DNA from 2 places in the Salinactinospora qingdaonensis genome. Region 2 is predicted to be linked to the other one. Evidence: predicted binding sites of a transcription regulator. Region 2 holds the regulator's gene; the other holds the start of a gene.
What was found. Region 2 encodes LexA, which represses DNA repair genes until DNA is damaged. Its sites were predicted from a motif close to TCGAACANNTGTTCGA; they were not measured.
Positions count from the first base shown of each region.

Region 1 (4,415 bases), on a different contig from region 2:
AGGGGAGGAGTTGGATACCCATGCCTGGTTCGTGGGTTTCCAGGGCGGAGCCGATCTGGCGTTCGCCGTCATGGTCGAAGGTGGCGGCGGTGGCGGTTCGGTGGCCGCGCCACTGGCCAAGTCGTTCCTCGACGCTCTTTAACCCTGTCCAGCCGCGGAGCGGGTGGCCACGCCGGCGCGGCCACCCCTAGCGGTGGTGCCCGCTCCGCCAGGGCTATGGCGCTTGTGGCTGGGTGTTGGGGGCCGTCACCTCAACGTCCCCGCTCTGCTGGGGCGCGGAGTCCTGCACAGCCTGGGTCGAGGTTGTCAGGAACAGCACGATGAGCAGCCCGATCACCGCAGCCCCAATCGCCGCGCACACCGCCCACGGTTTCCACCCCGCCCCCATGGCTGCCCGCATGAATGCCGGATCGTCGGCCCCAAACGAGGTAAGGTGCCCAGCCAACTCCGGGTCGTCCTCGGTGAGGTGGTGCTCGATTTGGGCCAGAATCCGCCGCTCGTTCTCTCTCAGAGCCATTGCACCCTCCTCGGCCTGCGGGGGGCTTCTCTCAGCTATGGCGTGTGTCTCAGATCTGCCCCCTCACACCTGGTTCTATCCCGCGCGGGGGCGAAGAATTCACTCCTGAGCCGATTTCCTCCCCGCTGGCGCCTCAGGGAGGCCGGAGGGTGTCAGCCGACGCTGACCTGGCTCCCCGATCCGGGCGGGCTTTCGGTGCGGTAGGCGTCCAACGCGGTCACGTAGTAGCGGGCGTCGTCGGCGGGTTCTTCAACACCTGTGTGCAGGTAGGTCTGCTCACCGCCGCCCTGGGCACCGACCACGTCGACCAGGTGGGCGGCGTCGGCGAGCGCGCAGGGGTCCGCCGCAGCGTCTCCAGTGACACGGTAGATGGCAAACATTCGAGCCGACTCCTCAGCCGTCCACGTGAGACGGACCTCGCTGGGGCTGGTGCGCTGGGCGCTAAGGTCGGCGACGGCCGCGACGCCGGCTGTCTCGCCGTCGGCCTTGGGCGGCAGCGCCGGGCGGTCGTAGTGCTTGGCACGCAGATGGCGCATCGCCGCCTCAGCGCGCCCGCCCAGGCTTTTGGAGGAGAAGTAGATGTCGCCTGTGACCTCTGGGTAGCCGGTGTTGAAGTCGAGCTGGCGCGTTAGGGCGTCGTCGCCTTCCCAGTGGTCATCGCCGACCTTGTAGGCGGCCTGGCCGATGTAGAGGTCAACGGAGGTGCCGGCGACCTCGTCAGCCCACCACGGCACCAGCGTCTCGTAGTCAGCGAGCTCGAAGCCGCGGTACCAGTACAACTGCGGGACGACGTAGTCGAGCGAGCCCTCTTGAATCCAGGCGCGCGTATCGGCGTAGAGAGCGCTGTAGGACTGTAACCCCCGAGTGTCGGAGCCCGAGGCGTCGGAACGGCTGTTGCGCCAGATCCCAAACGGAGACACCCCGAAACGCACCCATGGCTTGGCGGCGTTGATCCCTTCGTGCAGCTCGGCCAGCAGGGTGTTGACGTTATGGCGACGCCAGTCGGCTCGGCTGTCAAAACCGCTGCCGTGGGCGGCGAAGCTGGCGTCGTCGTCGAACTTCTCCCCCTGGGCCGGGTAGGGGTAAAAGTAGTCGTCGAAGTGGACGCCGTCGATGTCATAGCGCTCGACGACGTCGAGGACGACGTCGTTCACCCATGCGCGCACGTCGGGGTTGCCCGGGTCGAGCCAGCCCTGACTGTCATGGGTGATGAGCCAGTCGGGGTTGCGGCGGGCGGGATGATCCTCGGTGAGGTTGGCCAAGTCGGGGTCTTGCCACCCGACGCGGTAGGGGTTGAACCAGGCGTGCAGCTCCAGACCGCGCGCGTGAGCCTCGTCAATAGCGAAAGACAATGGATCGTAACCAGGGTCTTTACCCTGGGTGCCGGTGAGGTAGCGCGCCCAGGGCTCCAGCTCGGACTCATACAGGGCGTCGGCGGTGGGACGCACGTGGAAGAACACGGCGTTGAGGCCGAGGTTCTTGGCGCGGTCGAGTTGCGCGCGCAGCTCGTCTTTTTGCGTGGCGACGCTCAAGCCGGGCTCAGAGGGCCAATCGATATTGCGCACGGTCGCGATCCACACCCCGCGCAACTGCCGTTTGGGGTGGGCTGTCTCAGCAGGGTCCGCCTGGCACGTGGCAGGCAGGCGCTGTGGAAGGGAGCCGGAGGGCGTGGCACCGGGGCGGGGCAGGGCGGTGGTCCGCCGCTGGGAGCCATCAGCCTGCCGGGAGGCGTCTGCTGCAACGGAAGGGGCGGGGTTGTGCGCGGGCTCGGGGTGGGACCCGGCCGACACGGCAGTGCACGAGGTCAACAGCGGCAAAGCGACGACCGCGCCCGCCGACCGGGTGAACCATCCCATCGAGTCATCTCCTCGCAACCGTTTCGTGATGTCTGGACCAAGGACACTTTAAACGCCGTAGAGCTGCGCCGACGCCGCAACGCGCTCAGCGCGGACCAGAAAAACCCAAAATCGAACGTACGTTCTACACTGGTGAGGTGAGAATGCACCACCGCCCGGGAGGAGACAGCGATGCGCTGGGACAGCCTCGCCGCGACCGCTGAGGACCAGGCCGAGGCCACCCCCGCGCTGCTGGAGCAGGGAGCCCGCCCGCGCACCTTCGCCACGCCCGAGTTCCGGGGGATGACCTTCTACGAGGTGCGGGCCCGGTCGATCGTCAACGAGGTGTCTCCGACCTCACAGGTGCCGTTCCGACTGACGATCAACCCCTACCGCGGCTGTAGCCACGGATGTGTCGGGTGTTTCGCGCGACGCAGCCACACCTACCTCGACTTGGACGCCGGCGAGGATTTCAACAGCCGCGTCGTCGTCAAGGTCAACGCCGCCGAGGTGGTGCGGGCCGAACTGGCACGGCCGCGGTGGCGTTCCCGCAACGCGGGAGCCCACATCGCGATGGGCACCAACGTCGACTGTTACCAACGCGCCGAGGGGCGCTATCGGCTGATGCCCGGCATCATCGCCGCGCTCCGCGACTTCGGTCACCCCTTTTCCATCCTCACGCGCGGGCCGTTGATCTTGCGCGACCTGGAGCTGATCGGGGCAGCCGCCGAGAAGGTCGAGGTGGGCGTGAGCGTGTCGGTACCGTTCGTCGACGACGAACTGTCCGGCGCGTTCGAGCCGGGCGCGGCCCGGCCGGGGGCCCGGCTGCGCATCAGTGCCGCGTTCAACGAGGCCGGCCTGGGGTGCGGCGTGCTCATGGCGCCGATCCTGCCCTATCTCAGCGATTCCCCGCGCCAACTGGAGGCCACCGTGCGGGCCATCGCCGAGACCGGGGCGACCAGCATCACCCCGATCGTGTTGCATCTGCGCCCGGGCGCGCGGGAGTGGTACATGGCCTGGCTAGGCGAGCACTACCCGGAATTGGTCCCGCGCTATACGGAGCTGTACCGGGGGAGCTCGTATGCCCCACGGGCCTACCAGCGGCGCGTCACCGAGCGCGTGCGCGCGCTGGCGCGGGCCTACGGCATCGTCGACCGCGAGGCCAAGCGCGGCCACCGCGGCTCGGGGAGCACCTCGTCCCCGCCATCCTCGACCGGCACCCAACTGTCGCTGCTGTGAGAGGCGCCCCGGCGGGCGGGAGGCCGAAGACACGGAGAAACGGCCACGTCAGCGCCGTAGACTCTCCCTTTGTGAGTGTCGCCGAAATGTCAGCCAACCTCAGTGTCCGTACTGTCGCGTTGGCCGACGAGCGTGACCTGCTCGACCACGTGCCCGAGACAGCGCCGCTGGGGTGGCTACGCCACGGCGAGGGGATCGTGGCCTGGGGCGAGGCCGCCCGCGTCGAGCTTGCGCCCGAGGACGCCGTGCGGGGTGCGGTGCGCTTCGACTCGGCGGCTCACCGGCTGGGGCGCTTGTTCGGCTCCGCCGAGGTCGACGACGCCGTGGAGCTGCCCGGGACGGGCCCCGTGGCTTTTGGGTCGTTCACGTTCGACCCGCGCTCCAGTGGATCGGTTCTGGTCGTGCCGCGTGTGGTGGTGGGCCGTCGCCAGGGGCGCACCTGGCTGACCACGATCTGCGACCGTCCCGGCTCTCACCCTCAAGAGCTCCTGGCGCGGGTCACTCCCTGGCGGCCGGTGGAGGAGCTTAGGTGGTCGGCGGGCACGTTGAGCTCCGATGAATGGCAAACGGCCGTGGCCCGAGCCGTAGCGCGCATCAAAGACGGCGAGCTCGATAAGGTCGTGCTGGCCCGCGACGCCCTCGCCCAAGCGCGCGAACCGATCGACGTACGTAGGCTGCTGGCGCGGCTGACACGCGACTACCCCGACTGTTACACGTTCTCGGTGGCGGGCATGGTGGGCGCCACCCCGGAGCTGCTGGTGCGCCGAGAGGGCGAGCATGTCACCGCGCTGGTGCTCGCCGGTACGCGCCCCCGGGGCCGCACC
Region 1 covers NZ_BAABDD010000002.1:380,500-384,914, reverse strand. Annotated here, with positions in the region: gene ABD848_RS03830 (penicillin-binding transpeptidase domain-containing protein) at 1-142, shown strand, start outside; gene ABD848_RS03825 (DUF3040 domain-containing protein) at 215-517, opposite strand; gene ABD848_RS03820 (glycoside hydrolase family 10 protein) at 670-2,373, opposite strand; gene ABD848_RS03815 (Rv2578c family radical SAM protein) at 2,545-3,591, shown strand; gene ABD848_RS03810 (isochorismate synthase) at 3,663-4,415, shown strand, end outside.
Region 1: a site for LexA is predicted at 2,485-2,500, ahead of ABD848_RS03815 (Rv2578c family radical SAM protein). Genes of this name have one in related genera too.

Region 2 (4,415 bases):
CGAACTCGCCTTCCGCAGGGACAACCTCGTGGTGCGGCTTTGGTTCGGCGGTGCCGCCGACAGCGGGGGTGCCGCCCTCTCCTATGGGCAGGCCAGGGACAGTGTGGTCGGGGTGGCCCGACAGCTCGCCGAAGCGTTGTAGGCAGCAGTGCCGCCCACAGCACCTGGGCTCTCCTCCCCTTTGTTAAGGTGCCGGCCGCATGGTCGCATGGCCGTGAGATTGGACGCTGGATGCCCCCTTCCCAGGCACGGTCCACTCGCCGCACCAGCGAGTTCGGATACGGGTGTACCTGCTGCCTGCTGTTTCTGGTGATCGGGCTCGTCTTCTTCGCCGCGGCCGGATACATCCTCCTTTTCCACTCGGTGGAGGTGGGTCGGCTCCTGGGGGAGCTGTTCGGTCGAGGGTGAGGCTCGTCCGTGGCCACGGTGTCGGTGGCCGCTTTTAGGTTGGACGCGAGCCACCCCCACATGCCAACGAGAGAAAGGTGCTGATGGCCCAGCCACCCCCCGCCGGACCGCCAGCGGACCCTCCCGGGCAACCACCCCCGCCTCCCGGGGACACGCCTGCCGGTGGCCCGCCCCCCTCATTTCCTCCTCCTGCCTCCCAGGGAGCTGCCTTCCCCATCCCCGCGGCCACCCCCTCCATTGGTTCGGCACCCAAGAAGAGCAACCGTGGTTGCACGATCGTGATGATCGTGGCCGTTGCTGTAGCGGGAGTGATCCTGATCGCCTTCGTCGTGGGCGTGGGGTTGCTGATCGAGAGCGGACGCAGTTCCGGTCACGTCTACAGCGCGCTGCCGGAGTGCTCAGTTGTCGAGGGCGAGGCCCTGGGCCGACTGGTTCCCCGGCACGACCGGGTGATCGATGAGAAACTGACGGCCTCGACCGACCCGCAGGCCCCGCAGTCGTGGGAGGCGCGCCAGTGCCAGTGGAGCACCCCCAAGGACAGCCGCCGGGTCCCCTCCGACGCCCTCGTCCTGCTCTCCCGCTACGAGGATCAGTTCGGGATCTCGGGGCAAGATGCCGCTTCCCAAGATCTAGCGCAGCGATCCGAGCAGTTCGACACTTCGGCGCTGGATGACCTGGGAGATGAAGCTCTCACCTGGTATGACTCGCAAAACGAGGCTGGGTGTGTGGGCACACGGCTATCCAACCTGGTGTTCTCGATCTGCTACACCTCGGCTACCAACTACTACTACACCGAGACTCTGCCCCCCGATGAGGCCATCGCTGAGGCGGAGAAGCTGACCCGCGAGGTCGTTGCCACGGTGCGCGACAGCGGCTCTTGAGCGCCGATGTGACCCGGCCTCTCGCGCGCCGGGTCACATCACAGGCTCTCGTTGAGGAACCGCCTGACCGCGGGGGCGACGTCGGGGGAGAAGGGACGGTCCTCATCGAGCACAGCGGCGCCGGGGGAGTCGTCGTACATGCGCAGGATGTGGTCGGCGCCTTCGAGATCGACTCGCCGCGCGTTGGACAACCCTGTCATGAGCCGGTCAACTTCGGATTCGGTGACCTGGGAGTCGGCTGTTCCCCACAGCACGAGAGAGTTCACCTCCGAGGGCACCTGCTGCGCTAGGCGTACGGGGTCCATGGCGTCGATCTGGCGCAGGAACGGTGCGACGCTGGGGTTGAACAGCGGCTCGATCTGCGGAGGAAGGTCCTCGGGCAGCGACTCTCCGGCGCGGAGGCGCGCAACCGAGTACCGGGTGTCAGAGAGCCACTTCGTCGCCGTGGGGGCGTCCAGTGCTCCCTGGCTTTCGGCGGTGCGGATTCGTTCGGTCAGTTGGCGATCGATGAGGTCGAGGTAGCGGTCGCCGACCGGTGCGACGAGGATGAGCCCGGTGGGCGGGTGCTCGTCGATGACGTGGGTAGAGCGCAGCGCGAAGATGCTGCCCTCGCTGTGTCCGACCACCAGCAGCCGGGAGGTGTCGATTTCGGGTTGGGAGGCGAGGCGGGCGTAGGCGTGGATCATCTCGCTCTCGAACACGTCGTAGCCGACCGGCTCGTCGGGGGAGCGAGAGGCGTGGCCGGTTTCGCCGGAGCCGAGTTTGTCGTAGCGCAGTGAGGCCACGCCCGCCTGCGCCAGGACCCGCGCGAGGTTGGCGTTGGTGTCGGCGTTGGGGCGGGCCTCGCTGTTGCCGTCGCGGTCGGTGGGGCCACTGCCGGAGATGATCAGCGCGCCGGGAAGCGGGCCGTCGGCGTTGTCGGGAACGGCGAAGGTTCCGTGCAGCGTGTCCGGGCCGCTGGTGAAAGTGATGTCGTGTTCGGTTACCGCGGGCGCCGGAGCGGGGGAGGTGGTCTGGGACGGCGGGTCTCCCTGTGGCGCGCAGCCGGTCACGAACAGAGCGAGACAGCCCAGAGCCAGGACGAGGCAGCGGCGTATTACGGCCAGAGAGCGCGACATGTCCCCTACCGTAGTCCGCGCTGGAGCCACCCGTTGCGGCGCCACTGTCTCGGGCTGATTCGCCCTGAGGTCACGGGAGTGTGCCGAATTGAAGCGAAGGCGTTACACCTTGCGCAGTACCGCGACGACCTTGCCGAGAATGGTCGCCTGGTCGCCGCTGATGGGCTGGTACTCCTCGTTGCGTGGCAGCAGCCAGACATGGTCGCCGTCGCGTTTGAACGCCTTGACCGTGGCCTCGTCATCGATGAGGGCGGCCACGATGTCGCCGTTGTTGGCCTCGGGCTGTTGACGGACAACGACCAGGTCACCGTCGTTGATGGCGGCTTCGACCATGGAGTCGCCGACCACGTTGAGCATGAACAGCCGGCCCTCGCCCACAAGCTGCTTGGGCAGCGTGAAGACGTCCTCGACGGACTCCTCGGCCAGCACCGGCCCGCCGGCGGCGATGCGCCCCAGCACGGGAACGTCGGTCGAGCGCTCGGCATCGGCGGCGTGATCGAAGTGCAACTCGTCCCATGAGCGCACGGGGGGCTGGCCCGGAATGCGAATTTCCACCGCACGTGGGCGGTTCTGATCGCGGTGCAGGTAGCCCTTACGTTGCAACACCTTCAATTGGTGCGCGACACTAGAAGGGCTCGACAGCCCCACCGCGTCACCGATCTCCCGGATGGACGGCGGGTAGCCACGTTGCTGCACGTAACGATGGATGACGTTCAGGACACTCTGCTGACGATCCGTGAGTTTCGGAGTGGCGTCCGACTGTGTCGTTGAGGTCTGCTCGGCGTCGGTCCCCCCCGCGCCGATATCAGTGGCAGTGGGCCGGAGTGCGGTGACGGCCTTTCCACCCGTGTGAGGTTCCTGCGTCACGTGGTTCTCCTCCGGCACGTCCGGCCTCCTCGGCGGGTCGGTGTGGGGTGTCAGGCGTCCACCGCCATCGGCGGTGTGACAGCGGTATCTCGATGCGATGTCGTGCGCGCGACGAGGTCGGTGTATCGCAAGTACAGCGTGTCCAAGGTTAGTGCCCTAACAGAGCGATATCAAACAAACGTTCGAGATGGTGCTGAAAAATTCGTCAGGATACGGTAGTAATCGAACGTCAGTTCTATTGGGTTCGCGTTCAAAGGTGAAGACAGTGTGTACAGTCGGATCTGCGTCCGCGGCTGCCGCCGTGCCCGAGGCACCGTTGCCCCCAAAAAACCTAGGCCCCGGTCATGATCCCGCTGGGGCGGATCGTCGCTCGCCGTCACACGCCCAGCGTTCCGTGCTGCGGGTGGTTCACTCCGCGCCCGAGACCGAGGTTTACGACTGGTCCGTTGACGTCCCCGAGTGGGCGGGAGGAGCCGTGAGCACCCCCAGCGGCGGTTCGTCCGCCACAATCCTGCCCTCCGTCGAAGGGCTGCCCGATCTCTCCGCGCCTCCTTCCCCTCCCCGCGGTCCGCGGTTGACCCGTCGCGGTCGTCTCGTGCTCGTCAGCGCGCTGGCTACCGCGCTCACGGCGGGCTTCGCGCTCACGGTGGTGCTGACCATGGCGCTTGGGACCTCCGCGGCCGGAGCCTCCACCGAGTCAGATGAGCTCGACACCTCATCGTCGACGATCGTGGTCGAAGACGGTGACACGTTGTGGGAGATCGCGCAGCGAATACGCCCCAACCACGACCCCCGCAGCACGGTTTACGAGCTCGTCGAGATCAACGACCTCAGCGACACCAGAATCGACCCGGGCCAAGTGCTGCTACTGCCCTCCTCCTGACCTCAGCCCCGGCGGCATCGCATCGGTGTGGCGCCGCGCGATGGCCGGCACCCATGCGACATGGGACAGCAGAGGTTGCCCTCCCACCCCCCTCGCGCTCGTGGGAAGTTTCACCTGGGCGGCCTAAGCCGACACGCTCAGGCGCGCCGCCTCGCCAAACCTGCCTGACTCCGCCATGATGACCTGCACTTCAACCGCGACGACCGGTGGTTTCCGGCGGCCGACGGCTCGACAGTGAAGGTAATTTCCCCACAATAT
Region 2 covers NZ_BAABDD010000001.1:90,037-94,451, reverse strand. Annotated here, with positions in the region: gene ABD848_RS00390 (hypothetical protein) at 1-142, shown strand, start outside; gene ABD848_RS00385 (hypothetical protein) at 232-408, shown strand; gene ABD848_RS00380 (hypothetical protein) at 696-1,289, shown strand; gene ABD848_RS00375 (alpha/beta hydrolase) at 1,328-2,407, opposite strand; gene lexA (transcriptional repressor LexA) at 2,510-3,292, opposite strand; gene ABD848_RS00365 (LysM peptidoglycan-binding domain-containing protein) at 3,750-4,157, shown strand.